3 regions of the Chromobacterium indicum genome follow, and region 2 is predicted to be linked to each of the others. Evidence: predicted binding sites of a transcription regulator. Region 2 holds the regulator's gene; each other region holds the start of a gene.
What was found. Region 2 encodes FliA, which starts transcription of late flagellar genes. Its sites were predicted from a motif close to GCTAAAGNTNNNNNNNNNNCNGCCGATAAT; they were not measured.

Region 1 (5,213 bases), on a different contig from region 2:
CGGCGAACATGTTCTGCGCCTTTTCCGAGCTCAGCCACTCCAGGAATTTCACCGCGCCCTTCTCGTTCCGGACGTGGCGGGTCACGCCGGCGCCGGAAATATTGACATGGGCGCCCTTGCCCGCCTGGTCGGCCCAGAAAATGCCCACCGGCAGCTTCGGCGACTTCTCCATCATCCGGCCGTAGTAGTAGGTGTTGGCGATGCCCACCTCGCACTGGCCGGCGGCGATGGCCTCCAGCATCTTGGTATCGTCAGGGAATGGCGCGGCGGCCAGATTGCCCACCCAGCCCTTGACCACCTGCTCGGTCTTGGCCGGACCCATTTCAGCCAGCATCATGCCCACCAGCGACTGGTTGTACACCTTCTTGGAAGTGCGCAGGCAGAGCTTGCCTTTCCACTTGGGATCGGCCAGATCGGCATAGCTGGACAGCTGGGACGGCTTCACCTTCTGGGTGTTGTAGAAGATGGTGCGGGCGCGGATGGACAGGCCGTACCACTGCTTGGCCGGATCGCGCAGGTGGGCCGGAATGTTGGCGTCCAGCACAGGAGAATTGACCGCCTTCAGCAGCCCCAGGCGCTCGGCCTGCCACAGATTGCCGGCATCCACCGTCAGCAGCAGGTCGGCCGGGCTGTTGCGGCCCTCGGCGCGCAGGCGCTCCATCAGCGGGCCTTCCTTGTCGGACACCAGCTTGACGTTGACGCCGGTTTCCTTCTTGTAGGCTTCGACGATGGGCTTGAGCAGTTGCTCGCCGCGGGCGCTGTATACCACCACTTCCTCGGCCAGCGCGGGGCCGGCCACGGCCGCCAGCGCGGCGGCCAACATCAGTTGCTGTTTCAAGGTGTTTCCCCTGTTCGATTGAGACGAAAAGCGAAGTGCGGGGAGCACCGTAACACCAGCTGATAATACTTATCAATACAAAAATAAATTGAAAACAGCGGAACTTCCGGCAGAAAAAACCACCATCAGCGCGCCGTTCCGAAGCGGACGTAATCCCCCTCCGCCACGCGGGCGCTGCCCTGCGTCACGCCTATCGAGAAATTGGGCTGGACCTGGGTCAGCGTCACATCGCCGTTCAGGCTCTCCGGCATGCCCAGATCCCGGCCGGAAATCAGGTCGCGCAGCGGCTGCCCGCTCGATCGCTTGTACAGCAGCAGCTTGTCGCCCACCGCCATGCCGTCCAGCAGGCCGGCGTTGATGTAAACGCGCTTGCCCTCCAGCCTCACCACCCGGGCGGAGAACGGGATGCAGGAAATCACGCTTTCGATGCGGTCCGACACATTATCCAGCCATCTATCCACCTGCCTGCCGTAGTCGCTCTGCCAGAACGCGACAGAAGCGAAGGGCTGCGGCATGGTAGGAATCACCGGCCCTTTCGAGCTCACGATGCCGCTGACCCTGTCCTTGGCGATCAGCGAGCCGGTCAGCCCGTCGTATATCCAGAATTCCAGATCGAACTGCCGCTGCGTGGGCACATACTTGACCCCCGCGCCGAACATGCCGGCAAAGGGGCCGTTGTAGAACACCCCCTGCTGGCTGGTATTGTTGGATTCGAACAAAGACCTGCGCACGCCCTTGTCCATCACCGATGTGGACAGCACCCGGCCCGCCACCACGAATTGGACGTTCTCTCGCTGCCCCAGCTGGCTGGCGACCTGCCAGCCAGCATCCGGTTCGGCAATGCGGCTGTCGGCTAGCACCGACACGGTATTGGCGTCCTTCACCACCAGCATGCTGTTGTGCGCCAGCCTGCGCGCCAACTCAGTCGGCAGCGCGGTGGCCAGATCAGGCATATCGGACGCGTCGGCCGGATGCGCGACATCGAAATACGTGGTCACCAGCTTGCGCTTCAGCGACCGGCCCACCGGCATCTGGCAGGCCGGGTCTCCGCGCCGTTCCGGCGCGGGCGCCTGAGCGGCCTTGGCCGCGCCGGTATCCACCTCAACCTTGACGTGGTACAGCTTGCCTTGCGCGTATTCGTTGACGACCCGCACCGCGCCTTGCACTGGAGACAAGGCCCTCAGCGTGCTGGATTCGCCCTGCCGGCCGGCATCGACCAGCTGCGTCGACTCGATGCGCGCGCCCTGCCTGATGGAGAGCAGCTTCAACGCGTCCTGTATCGCCATCTCGCGCGCGGCGACCGGCCCGTTGTCCAACGGCGCCACGCCCTCGGCGGTCAGGATTTCCGCTTGCGACGGGCCCGACAAAACAAATGCCGCCGCAAGGGCGGCGGCGCGGATAGCGATTCGCGTCATTACTGGGTCACGTAGAAATTGTTGCTGTAGCGGGCTGGCGAAACGGTCATGACGGCGGGCGCCGGCGCGGCCGCCGGGGCCGGCACGATCTTGGTGGCGCCGCAGTTGGCTTCCGGACAGAGCGCGCCGGCTGTGCCGGTTTCCTTGGACGCCTGCATCACGCTGCCGGTTTTTTCCATGGAGTGGCGGAATTGCTTGTAGAACTCCTGGTCCAGCGTGATCTCGGCCACCGCCTCGCTGGTGCCGTCCGGCTTCATCACGGTGGAAACGATGGTGACGCCGCGCAGATAGGCGTCCACATAGGTGCGGAAGCTATCGCTGTTGGCGATCATATTGGACACCGAGCTGTTGCCGACCAACTTCATGCCCTGCACCTGTTCCGCGATCGCGCGGAAGGCGTCCAGCCGGGCGGCTCGCATCGCCAGCAGCTTGCGCTGCGACGGCGTCAGGCTGTTTGTGTAAGGCGCGGCGCCGGAGCCGGTCACGCGGACGACGATGGGCTGGAAGGGATTGACCTCCTTGACCACCACCCTCACCTCCTCGCCGCTGGCTGTCTCGTCGCCGGAGCCTACATAGCCGACGCCTGACGGCACCGAGCCGCTCTCCTTCATCGGCATCGACGCGGACATCGCGGATGTCTGCGGGGCAGGCGTGGCGCAGGCGGTCAAACCGGCCACCAGGGCGAACAAGGCGAGGCGAGACGTACGACGGACTGTATTCATGGCAATTACCGATAGGTGTTGATGGAATGGTATGAACCATTCCCGGAGCTCGTCAACCTGAAACATCGGCAATAACTGATGAAACTTGAGAAGCGGACGGCATGCGCGGCTTCTCAGTCATGCGCGGCGGCGGCCCGGCTCATCTGCCTGGCAGAGGAAAAACCGGCCGACAGCGCCGCCTTTTCCTTGCCCAGGCCGGCCGAACGCCACTGCTCGGCCAGCGCCAGGCGCAGCGCGCGGTGGTAATCGTGCGCCGAAACGCCGGCCTGGTCGCGGAACAGCCGGGACAGGTGGCGCGTACTGACATGGACCTTGGCGGCCAGCTCGTCCAGCGGCCAGTCCCGCACCGGGTCGGCGCAGATCAAATCCTGGGCCCGGTGCAGCGCCGGGTGCAAGTGGTTGCGCCAGGCCAACCATGGCGACAGCTCCGGGTCCTGCGGCGAGCGGCGGAAATACACCACCATCTCGCGCGCCACCGCGCGGGCGATCGCGGGATCGGCCAAATCTGCGATCAGATGCAGCGCCAGATCGATGCCGGCGGTGATGCCGGCGCTGCTGTAGCACGGGCCGTCAGCGACGAATACCCGGTTCTCCTGCACCCGGGCGGCCGGCGCCAATGCGCGCAGTCTTTCCAACAGAGTATGGTGGCTGGTGCAGGCGCGGCCGTCGAACAAGCCGGCCTCCGCCAGCAGCAGGCTGCCGGAGCAGACGCCCGCCCAGCGGATGCCCGGCTGGCGCCGGCGCTCGGCCAGCCAGGCGACGATGCGCCTCGCCTCCGGCCGTGCATAGGCCTCGATGGACGGCGTCGAGCCCGGCGCCACCACCACCGCGCCCTCCGGCAACGCATCCGGCAACGGCGCCAAGCCGCCCAGCGGCAAGCCCAGCGAAGTGTCCACCGCCTCCGACGCGCCTATGTAATGCAGGCGAAAGTCCGCGCCCTGCTGTCCCGCCAGGCGGAGAGCGTCGGCCGGCCCGGCCAGATCCAGCAGCAAAACGCTGGGCGACAGCACGAAATAAACGTCACGCACGGCTGGTTCTCCTGGAGGCGGCCAATGCCAGCAGCCTGCCGCCGAACACCGTCGCCAGCAAACCGGCCATCAACAAGCCGCTGCCGGCCAATTGCGCGGCGGTCAGACTCTCGCCCAGCAGCCAGTGCGAAGCCAGCAGCCCCACCACCGGCACCAGCAGGGAAAACGGCGCCACCTTGGCCGCGGCGTGCCGCGCCAGCAGGCGGCTCCACAAGCCATAGCCGAACATGGTGGCGACAAAGGCCAGGTAGGCGACGGCGAACAACGACTGCCCATCGAAGCCGCGCAGCGCCGCCTCGATGCGCTCGCCGCCCTCCAACTGCCACGACAGCAGCAGGAAAGGAATAGGCGGAACCAGGCTGGACCAGATCACCAGCCCCAGCGGCTCCACTTTGAAACCATCGCGGCCGATCGCGCGCACCACGATATTGGACGCCGCCCAGCTGGTGGCCGCGGCGATGGTCAGGCCAAAACCCAGCGCCGTCATATCGCCGCCCTTGCCCATGCCTATCAGCGCCAGGCCGCCCAAGGCCAACGCCACCCCCGCCAATTGGCTGGCCTGCCAGCGCTCGCCCAGGAAGGCCCGAGCCAGCAACAGGGTGAAGAAAGCTTGCGACTGCAGCACCACCGAGGCGAGGCCGGCCGGCATGCCGAGCTTGATCGCAGAGAACAGGCAGCCGAACTGCCCCACCCCCACCGTCAGCCCATACAGCGCCAGGTAACGCCACGGCAGCGCCGGCCGCTTGACGATGAACACCGCCGGCAGCGCCACCAGCGCGAAGCGCAGCGCTCCAAGCAACAGCGGCGGCACGCCGGCCACGCCCCATTTGATCACCACGAAATTCACGCCCCAGACCAGCACGATGGCCAGCGCCTGCGCCATGTCAGCCAGCGGCATGGTCGCTCCCCGGCCACAGCACCGCCTGCGCGACGATCACCCGCTCGCCGTTGAAAGTGGCCGCCGGCGAGCCGTACAGCCGGTAGCCCAGCGCGAGCGCTTCGCTGACCCGCTTGCAAAAGGCCGAATCGTCCGGCCCGGTCAGCAGCCGATATGCAGGCAGGCCATCGGGCGGAATGTCCGCTACATGTTGCGGCATGCTTTCTCCTTATTCAGACAAATCCAATGACGACACCTTATGACATGCCAGCGTCAAGCGGCAAGCGCCGGCGGCTTTCATGCACGTTCGCCGCCCGCGCGGGCCGACCCATC
Region 2 (5,213 bases):
CCGGCGCGCCGCCGTTCCCCGAACTGGCCGACGAGCTGCTGGCCACGCTGCAAGGCCGCCTGCTGCTGGCGCACAACGCCCGCTTCGACTATGGCTTCCTCAGAAATGAATTCCGCCGCCATGGCCTGCGCTTCCAGGCGCGCGCGCTGTGCACGGTCAAGCTGTCGCGCCGGCTGTATCCGCAGCATTTCAAGCATAGCCTGGACAGCCTGATCGCCCGCCATGGCATAGAAATGCCGGAGCGCCACCGCGCGCTGGCCGACGCCGAGGCGGTCTACCGCTTCCTCCAGATCGCCATCGCGGAGCTTGGCCGGGACAAGGTGGAACATGAAGCCGCTCAGCTGCTGTCGCAGCCGGCCGAACTGTCCAGCCTGCCGGCGGAGCTGCAGCAGCAGGTGGAGGACATGCCGGATTCGGCCGGCGTCTACGCGATGTTCGGCGAGGACGGGCGTGCCTTGTACATCGGCCGCGCGACCAATCTGTACCGCAAGGCGCTGGGCCACTTCGCCGAACGCAAGCCCGGGCACAAGAGCCACGAGGTGCGGATAGACGAGCCGGTGGCGAGGGTGGAGTGGCGCGAAAGCTTGAGCGAGTTCGGCGCCCGTTTGCTGGAATTGCAGTGGCTTGGCCGCTGGCAGCCGGTCCATAACCCGCGGGCCAGGATGATGGGCGAGGTGTGCACGCTGCAGCTGCAAGCCGGCGACGACGCTTTTTCGCGGCCGGTCCCGGTATCCGCCCGCGACATCGACTTCACCCGTACCGCCGATCTCTACGGCTTGTTCCGCCACGCGCGCGAGGCGCGCAAGGCGCTGGCGCAGATCGCGCTGGCTCAGGGGCTGTGCCAGTCGGTGCTGGGGGTGGAGCAGGTGACCAGCCGCAAGGGCGCGCCTTGCGCCGCCTACCGGATCCGCCGCTGCCGCGGCGCCTGCGTCGGCGACGAGGGCGCCGACAGCCACAACGCCAGGTTGCTGGCGGCGCTGCAGCGGCTCAAGGTCAAGCCGTGGCCGTTCGAGGGCGCGGTGGCGGTGGCGGAGCGCGACGAGGTGTGCGGAGATGTGGTGGAGCACCTGTTCGACCGCTGGTGCTATCTGGGCAGCCGACGCAATGGCGGCGCGCTGGAGGGCGAGCCGGCTTTCGACATCGATTACTACAAGCTGCTGGAGAGCGAGCTGCGCAAGCCGGATAGGGATCTGTCGCCGCAGTGAGGCGGCATGGCGGCGGACATGAAAAAAGGCAAGCAACGCTTGCCTTTTTTCATTTCGAGAGGCGTCAGAGCGGGGCGATCAGCGAGGATTCCTTCACGCCGTCCTGGCCGGTTTTTTCGTCGACTTCCTGCAACTGGTTGCGGGGAGCGAACAGGCCCATCTTCACTTCTTGCCAGACGTAGTAGATTTTGCCGGCCACGGTGTCCAGGGTGACGCTGGAATCGTTCTCGCCCTTGCCGGTGATCGTATGCTTGCCGGCCGGCAGGTCCTTCATGATGTAGCTGTGGGCCACGGTATCGCCGGCCATCGCGTTGTCGATGGCGACCGGCAGCTTCACCGCCGCGCCGAAATTCTCGTTGCGATAGATGTAGACGCGGGCGGCATCTGCGGCGGGGGTCTTGAATTCTTTGGCGGCGGCGTCCGCTTCCTTGGAGGCCATGGGGGTGCTGGCGCAGGCGCTCAGGCCTGCAACCAGCGCGGCAGCGATCAGAATGCGCATAGTCGTCATCAGTAGTTGCGATAAAGCGCGATATGATAACGGCAAGTTGTAAACAAGTGTGAGTTTTGTGCGTCTGGGCGGGGTCTTATTCGTGCATCGCCAGATAGCCGCGCAGCCGGCTTTCGATGATGCGGGGATTCTCGCCGTTGGCGATCGCCACCACGCCCTCGACCACCAGCTCCTTCATGGCCACCTCGGACGCCACCAGATGTTTGAGCTTGTTGGCCATGGGCAGGAAAAACAGGTTGGCCGAGCCGACGCCATACACGGTGGCGACGAAGGCCACCGCGATGCCGCCGCCCAGCTTGGCGGGGTCGGACAGGTTTTCCATCACGTGGATCAAGCCCAGCACCGCGCCCAGAATGCCCATGGTCGGCGCGTAGCCGCCAGCCGACTCCCAGATGCGGGCCGCCTGTTTGCGGGCGTGCTCGAACATGCTGATTTCCACTTCCATCACCGCGCGCAGCGTGTCCGGCTCGGTGCCGTCCACCAGCATCTGCATCGCTTTCTTGGTGAACGGATCGCGCTGGGTGGCGATCAGGCCCTCCAGCGCGAGCAGGCCGCCCTTGCGCGAGGTCTGGCTCCAGTTGATGACCTCGCGGATCATTTTTTCGTGGTCGAAGTTGGGCGGGCGGAATATCCAGCGCAGCATGCGCAGGCCGGCCATGAACTGTTTGGGCGTGCTTTGCAGCATCACCGCGCTGGTGGTGCCGCCGATGACGATCATGAAGGCGGTCAGCTGCATCAGCGAACCGATGCTGCCCCCTTCGATGGCCTGGCCGGCGATGATGGCGGTCAGGCCCATTACAATGGCGATAAGACTGATCTTGTCCACAAAAAGGTTCCGTTATCGATCTGGTCTGAGACCCGGCGTGGGGTCTTCCCTTACAGCCAGTCTTTCAGTTTTGCGCGCAGACGGGCGATGGCCTGGCTGTGCAATTGGCAGACGCGGGATTCGGTGACGCCGAGCACCGCGCCGATTTCCTTCAGGTTCAGCTCTTGTTCGTAGTACAGCGCCATCACCAGTTGGTCGCGCTCGGGCAGGAATTTGATCGCGCTGATCAGTTGTTGGCGGAAGCTGTCGTCGGAGAAGGCGGCCAGCGGGTCGGGCGAGTCGTCATCGGCGACATTGGTCACCGGATTGTGGCTGCTTTCGTCGTCGCCGCCGCCGAAGTCCTCGAAATGCAGCAGGGTGGTGCCTTTGCAATCGCCGAGCATGTCCTGGTATTGCTCCAGTTCCAGGCCCATTTCAACGGCGATTTCCGATTCCAGCGGCGTGCGGCCCAGCCGCTGCTCTAGCTTGGAGATCGCCTCCTCTATCTGGCGGGAGTTGCGGCGGGCCTGGCGCGGCAGCCAGTCCTCGCGCCGGAGTTCGTCCAGCATCGAGCCGCGGATGCGCTGGCTGGCGAAGGTTTCGAATTGCACGCCCTGGGCGGGATCGAACTGGCGGGCGGCCTCGATCAGGCCGATCATGCCGACCTGAATCAGATCGCCCAGCTCCACCGACGCCGGCAGCCGGGCGATCATGATGCTGGCCAGCTTGCGTACCAGCGGGGTATAGGCCTCCACGTCGATCTCGACGCTGGGGGCTGCTGCGGCATAGCCCGATCGGCGGAAGGACGGAAAGGTCATAAGGGTTTGGCTCCATCTGCCTCGGCCCAATCGCGCGAGGCGGCAATCAGCAAGTCCATGTATCCGGTACTGTCGCGGCTGGTTTCCGGCGCGTCCCACTGCGGCAGCACCGCCGACAGCTGCGAGAAGGCCATCGCCGCCTCGCTGTCCGGGAACGCCTCCATCAGCGGCCGGCGCAGCGTTTGGCTGCGGCGCACCGCGTTGTCCTGCGGCACGAAGCCCACCCAGCGCAGCGAAACGGTCAGGAATTCGCTGGTGACCGCCGACAGCCGGGTGAACAGCTCGTGCGCCTCTTCCAGATGCCGCGCGCGGTTGACTAGCACGTTGAAGCGCTGGCGGCCGTAACGGCTGGCCAGGCGCTTGATATTAGCGTAGGCGGCGGTCAGCGAATCGGCTGCCGGCGTCAGCACCAAGACCAGATTGTCGGCCACGCAGGCCGGGATCGGGTCGCGAACCGGGTCGGGCGCGTCGATCAGCAGCGCCGACGCGTCGCGCTCCTGCGCGCCGAATTCGCTGCCCAGCCGCAGCCACAGCTGGGTGGAGAATAACGCGCGTTGCTCGGGCTGCGCATAGAGATTGATCAACTGAACGCCTTGCCGCGACACCACCATCATTTCGTCCAGACCGCCCACGCTGACCACCTGGCTCTCCAGCGTGGCGGTGGAGGGCACGCCCAGGCGGCGGGTCTGCACCTGGCCCAGGCAGCAGTCCACCATGATGGGGCGCAGGCCGGCGTAGGCGAGGCCCAGCGCGAGCTCGGTCACCACAGTGCTGGTGCCGGAGTGTTCGGAGCCGATGAAGGCGAAGCTGGGCGCGCGCTGCCGCTGGGCGGCGAGCAGGCGGAGGCTGGCGGCCTGGTCCTGCATGGCGTTCATAGCCATCCGGCCTGAGCCGCCTGCATGATGGACATTTCATCGGCTTGCAGCGCGAATGGGGAGGCGATCTGCTGCGCGCGCATCGCGCGGTCGACCAGAAAGGCGGCGTTGGCCGAGTGCAGGTCTTCCGGCACCCGCTGGCCGTTGGTGACGTAGTAAAGCTTGAGCCGGTTGCGGATGATCACGTCCAGGCTGGGGCCCTGGGCCACCGCCTCATCTATCTTGGACAGGATGCAGCCGGACAGGCCGTCGCCGCGGTAGCGTTTCACCACATCCTCCAGCGTGTGGCCGTCGGTGTTGGCGGCCAGCAGCAGCAGCCGCTCGATCGGCCGGCCGGCGGTGCGCAGCATGTCGATCTGCGCCAGCACGCGCGCGTCGCGCTGGCCCATGCCCACGGTGTCGATGAACACGATGTGGCGGTTGGACAGGTCGGCCAGCGTCAGCTGCAGGTCGCCTTCGTTCTGGATGGAGAACACCGGCACGCCCAGGATCTTGCCGTAGATGCGCAATTGGTCTTGCGCGCCGATCCGGTAGCTGTCGGTGGTGATCAGCGCCACGTGCTGGGCGCCGAAGCGCATCGTCGCGCGGGCGGCCAGCTTGGCCACGGTGGTGGTCTTGCCGACGCCGGTGGGGCCGACCAGCGCGAAGATGCCGCCGCGGTCCATCACCTCGCGGTCGGCGTCCGCGCATTTCAGATTGTGCGCCAGCGCCGAGCGCGCCCATTTCACCGCGACCTCGGCCTGGTACTGAGCCGGCATCTTCTCGATCAACTGGCGGATCAGCTGGGCGGAAAAACCCATGGCCAGCAGGTGCTTGAACAGCTCCAGCCGGTTAGGCGCCTTGCCCTCCATGTCCGACCAGGCGAAGCTGGCCAGCTGGCTTTGCAGCAGGCTTCTGAGCAGTTTGATCTCGTCGCCGATCTGCCTGAGTTCCTGGGCCATTTGTTCCTGCTCCTCGCCATTGGCCGGCTGCGCGGCGGGCTCCGGCACGGCCGGCCGGGCC
Region 3 (5,213 bases), on a different contig from region 2:
CAAGGACAAGCTGGAATGCCTGGAGCCCTGCCTGGCCGGCTTGTTCGGCACCACGGCGTACCAGAATTTCGAAGTGCTGATCGTCGACAACGGCTCGGAAGACCAGGAAACCTTCGAGTTCTATGACCGAATCCAGGCTAGCCATCCGGGCCGTATCCGCATCCTGGCCTACGATGCGCCGTTCAACTTCTCCGCCCAGTGCAATCTCGGCGCGCGCGAGGCGCGCGGCGAATACCTGCTGCTGCTGAACAATGACACCGAAGTGGTGTTTCCGCATTGGTTGGAGCGCTTGCTGGCGACCGCGCAGCAGCCGGGCGTCGGCGCGGTGGGCGCGCGTCTGTTGTATCCGGAGATCGGCCGCGTGCAGCATGCCGGCATCGTGCTGGGCATGCCCGGCGGGATGTATTCGGTGGCCGACCATATCTTCGAAGACATGGATTACCTGTTCCCGGGCTACCTGAACCGCAGCCTGACCATGCAGAACTATTCCGCCGTCACCGCCGCCTGCCTGCTGGTGGAGAAGCAGATCTACGAGCTGGTGGGCGGAATGGACGAGGAGAAGCTGCAGGTCTGCTTTAACGATGTCGATTTCTGCCTGAAGGTCCAGGCGGCCGGTCTTCGCAACGTCTACAACCCGTTCGTGGTGCTGTACCACCACCACGCCAAGAGCATAGGCCGCGTCACCACCGATCCGCGCCCCGCCCTGAAGGCGGCGGTGCGCGAGCGCGAGGAGATGGAGGTGATGCTGGCGCGCTGGCTGCCGGTGCTGGCGAACGATCCCGGCTTCAACCGCCACCTGTCGCTGCGCAACAAACGCGGCTTGATCGAATCTGACCGCATCGTCGCCTGGGACGCGAAGCTGCCGGGCCGCAAGCGGGTGCTGGGCGTGCCGGTGCCGGGCGGCAGCGGCGAATACCGTTTGAGCCAGCCGCTGTCGGTGCTGCAGGAAAAAGGCAAGCTGGATGGCGAGATCCACCAGCCGTCCGCAGGTATTCCCACCGTAGTGGAACTGGCCCGCCAGGCGCCGAATACGGTATTGCTGCATACCGGCATCAGCGATTATCTCTATGAGACGATGGATGCCTACCGCAAGTACATCCCGGATCTGCGCATCGTGTTCGGCCTGGACGACCTGGTGGGCGGCGTGCCGGAAAAGAGCAGCCTGTACGACCATTGGTCCCGCCACTATCCCGACGCGAAGCAGCGCCTTCGCCGGGTATTGAAGTTGTGCGACGCGGCGGTGGTGTCCACCCAGCCGCTGGCCGATTTCATCCAGAATATGGTGGGCGAAGTGGCGATCGCGCCGAACCGGCTGCGCAGAAGCGTGTGGGGCGAGCTGAAATCCGAGCGCCGCGCCGGCAAGAAGCCCAGGGTGGGCTGGGTGGGCGCCGGCCAGCACCGCGGCGACCTGGAACTGATCCACGAAGTGATCCTCGCCACTTACAAGGAAGTGGACTGGGTGTTCATGGGCATGTGCCTGCCGCAGTTCCGCCCCTATGTGGTCGAGATGCACCATGCGGTGCCCTTCGCCGACTATGCCGCGAAAGTGGCCAGCCTGAATCTGGATCTGGCGGTGGCGCCGCTGGAGCTCAATCCTTTCAACGAGGCGAAGAGCAATCTCCGGCTCTTGGAGTACGGCGTGCTGGGCTGGCCGGTGGTGTGCACCGATATTTATCCGTATCAGACCAATGACGCGCCGGTATGCCGCGTGCCCAATCGGGCGGACGTCTGGATCGAGGCCATCCGCGCGCGGGTGCATGATCTGGACGCGCTGGCGAAGGAAGGCGATGCGCTGAAGGCCTGGTTTGATAAAGACTACTGGCTGGAGGACCATTACGAGGAATGGTTCCGGGTGCTGCATGGTTAGGTCAAGCCGCTGTCTATTCAATGGCCCTTCGGGGCCATTTTCTTTTCCAATTTCCATCTTTAATGGAATTGTTTGGTAATAATACCATTTTCATAAGCATTTCCCTTGTTCGACCGATCTCTGGGACATCGGGCACGAATTTATTCCGGCCGTTGGGCCGACAAGGGGAATCAAATGGCAATCACCGTCAATACCAACCTGTCCTCGTTGCAGGCGCAACTGAACCTGAACAATTCCAGCATGTCGCTGAACCAGTCGCTGCAGCGCCTGTCCTCCGGCTTCCGCATCAACAGCGGCAAGGACGACGCCGCCGGTCTGGCCATCTCCCAGACCCTGACCTCCGCCATCCGCGGCAACAACCAGGCGATGCGCAACGCCAACGACGGCGTGTCCGTCGGGCAGACTGCCGAAGGCGCGATGGGCCAGATCGCCAACAACCTGCAGCGCATCCGTGAAATCGCGGTGCAGGCGTCCAACGGCGGCGTCAGCGACACTAACCGTTCGCAGCTGCAAAACGAAGTGGACCAGCTGACCCAGGAAATCTCCCGCACCATCCAGACCACCCAGTTCAACGGCACCAAGCTTTTGTCCGGCGGCGCTAATCTGACCTTTCAGGTCGGCTCTGAGGGCTCGGCGGATAACCAGATCAGCATCCAGACCGTGGATCTGACCCAGTCGACCCCGAACACTCTTTCTGGCTCTACGGCGGACCTGACAAAGGCTGCGACAGATGCCAAGACCGCGTGGGATGCCGCAAAGACGGCATACGGAGCTGTTGCCAATGCCACTACTGGCGCGCCTAACCCCGGGGTGACACAGGCTGCTGCCGATGAAATGAAGCGCAAGTCGTTGAATGCGGAGAAATCCTATCTGGATATTGACCTCGCGGCCAAGAGCAAGGCGGTGGAAGATGCCGACAAGGCTTGGCAGGCTGCGGATCCTACGGTAGGTACTGCGAAAGCTGATGCAAAAACGGCGTTGGATGCTGCTAGGACAAAAATGGATGCCGCCAAGGATGCCCAGACCACATTCAGCAACGCCAATCCGACTATTGGTGCCAGCGGCGGCCTGCACTCCTTTAATGCCAATCTGGCGGCGGTGAAAACTATTGATGTGACCTCGCAGGACGGCGCGGCCAAGGCGCTGAACCTGCTGTCTCAGGACATCGCCAAGATTTCCGACCTGCGCTCCACCTTCGGCTCGGTGATGAACCGTTTCGACGCTGTGGTGGCCAACCTGGGCAACTACACCCAGAACCTGACCGCGGCCAACAGCCGCATCATGGATGTGGACTTCGCTTCGGAAACCGCCAACCTGACCAAGGGCCAGATTCTGCAACAGGCTGGCGGCTCCATCCTGAAGCAGGCCAACTCGCTGCCGCAGGCCGCGCTGGCGCTGCTGCAATAAAGCTGATGCTTGCTGGCCGCCTGGCCGGGTTTCCGGCCAGGCGGCCAGAACGCTAGGTGTTGAGGATGAAGGGAAAAGGGATGAAATAGGTGTAATGTGGTAGTTGCTATTGCGTCAAGTGTGAAAATTCACACTTTGGCCATAAAGTTCAGAACTCCTCGGTCGATAAGTTGTGTAAGCAAGCAGTTTTGCCCACACAAAGCACCAGGAGAGTCACCATGGCTATTACCGTCAACACCAACGTATCGTCGCTGCAGGCGCAGCTGAATTTGAACAACTCGCAGATGTCGCTGACCAAGTCGCTGCAACGTCTGTCTTCCGGCCTGCGCGTCAACAGCGCGAAGGACGACGCCGCCGGTCTGGCGATTTCGCAGACCCTGACTTCGGCCATCCGCGGCAACAACCAAGCGATCAGCAACGCCAACGACGGTATTTCCGTAGGTCAGACCGCTGAAGGCGCGCTGGGTCAGATCGCCAACAACCTGCAGCGTATCCGTGAAATCGCGGTGCAGTCGTCCAACGCCTCGGTGAGCAACACCAACCGTTCGCAGCTGCAAAACGAAGTGGACCAGCTGACTCAGGAAATCTCGCGTATCGTGCAGACCACCCAGTTCAACGGCACTCAGCTGTTGTCGGGTAGCGCGGTGCTGACTTTCCAAGTGGGTTCGTCCGGCGCCAGCAGCAACCAGGTTTCGATTTCGTCGCAGGATATGACCTCCGCGGGCGTGCTGTGTAGCTACAGCTCGGCGCTGACGGCCACCGGCACGATCAACATCACCACGCAGTCGGGCGCCTCGGCCATTCTGTCGTCGCTGGATTCGGACATCGCGGAAATTTCGACGGTGCGTTCCACCTGGGGTTCGGTGCAAAACCGGTTTGACGCGGTAGTGGCCAACCTGCAGAACTACGTGCAAAACCTGACTGCGGCCAATAGCCGGATCGTGGATGTGGACTTTGCTTCGGAAACGGCTAACCTGACTAAGAACCAGATTCTGCAACAGGCTGGCGCGTCTATCCTGAAGCAAGCGAATACTCTGCCCCAGTCGGCTCTGACGCTGCTGCAATAACAGTAGTACACTGATGGTAAAGCCAGTCACAGCTCCGGTTGGGCAACCGGAGCTGTGGCCATGAGGAGCGTAATCATGCAAATCCCTTCCATATTATCGCCAGCCGCGCCGACGACGGCCGCTCCGGTACCCCGTCAGCAGTTGGTAGAGTTGAACCAGGCATCGTCCAATGACCAGAGCCAGCCTGTTCTGGCCGATACGACGCAAGCTGTTGCCGCGGCTGGGCAGAGCCAGCAGCAGCAGTCCACCGCCGATTCGCAGCAGAAGCAGCAGTCGTTGAGCAAGCAGCTGCAGGATTCCGTCAGCCAGCTCAACAACACGGCGGCGCTTTACAGCAGTTCCTTGCAGTTTTCCGTCGACAAAGACACCGGGTCTACGGTGGTGAAGGTGGTCGACAAGGAGAACAACAAGGTCATTCGTCAGATTCCGTCCGAAGAGGCGTTGCGCATCGCCAAGGCGATCGGCGACTTCAAGGGCCTATTGCTGAAGGACAAAGCCTGATCTATTTGTCCCGATGCGGCGATAACATGGGGATAACATGACAGCCATTACCAGTTCCGTGGGCGCATTGGATGTACAGGGCATCGTCAGCCAGTTGATGATGATCGAGCGGCAGCCTCTGAACGCGAGTCAGAAGCGGGCCGACCAATACAACACCCAGCTCAGTACGGTAGGCAAGCTAAGCTCCTCCCTGTCTGCATTGCAGACGGCGTTGTCCAGCCTGTCTTCCGGCCGTTTCCTGCAGGTATTCAAGGCGTCGGTCAGCGATGCCTCGATGGGCGCCGTGACCGCGACCAGCGGCGGCAGCCCCGGCACCTACCAGATCAAGGTCGACAATCTGGCCACCAGCCGGCAACTGGTGTTCGACCAGT

Region 1: VA599_RS12660 (LPP20 family lipoprotein) is a predicted target of FliA. The motif match lies at 3,037-3,066, and genes of this name have one in related genera.
Region 3: VA599_RS04520 (flagellin N-terminal helical domain-containing protein) is a predicted target of FliA. The motif match lies at 3,415-3,444, and genes of this name have one in related genera.

What each region holds. Positions count from the first base shown of each region.
Region 1 covers NZ_JAYFSJ010000008.1:165,910-171,122, reverse strand. The annotation lists gene VA599_RS12670 (extracellular solute-binding protein) at 1-838, opposite strand, end outside; gene VA599_RS12665 (flagellar assembly protein T N-terminal domain-containing protein) at 964-2,253, opposite strand; gene VA599_RS12660 (LPP20 family lipoprotein) at 2,253-2,975, opposite strand; gene VA599_RS12655 (GlxA family transcriptional regulator) at 3,089-4,003, opposite strand; gene VA599_RS12650 (EamA family transporter) at 3,996-4,901, opposite strand; gene VA599_RS12645 (DUF1737 domain-containing protein) at 4,888-5,100, opposite strand.
Region 2 covers NZ_JAYFSJ010000010.1:148,867-154,079, forward strand. The annotation lists gene VA599_RS15235 (exonuclease domain-containing protein) at 1-1,205, shown strand, start outside; gene VA599_RS15240 (DUF2846 domain-containing protein) at 1,270-1,713, opposite strand; gene VA599_RS15245 (flagellar motor protein) at 1,790-2,539, opposite strand; gene VA599_RS15250 (RNA polymerase sigma factor FliA) at 2,590-3,336, opposite strand; gene VA599_RS15255 (MinD/ParA family ATP-binding protein) at 3,333-4,217, opposite strand; gene flhF (flagellar biosynthesis GTPase FlhF) at 4,208-5,213, opposite strand, start outside.
Region 3 covers NZ_JAYFSJ010000002.1:391,545-396,757, reverse strand. The annotation lists gene VA599_RS04530 (glycosyltransferase) at 1-1,867, shown strand, start outside; gene VA599_RS04525 (flagellin N-terminal helical domain-containing protein) at 2,042-3,274, shown strand; gene VA599_RS04520 (flagellin N-terminal helical domain-containing protein) at 3,493-4,341, shown strand; gene VA599_RS04515 (flagellar protein FlaG) at 4,417-4,842, shown strand; gene fliD (flagellar filament capping protein FliD) at 4,880-5,213, shown strand, end outside.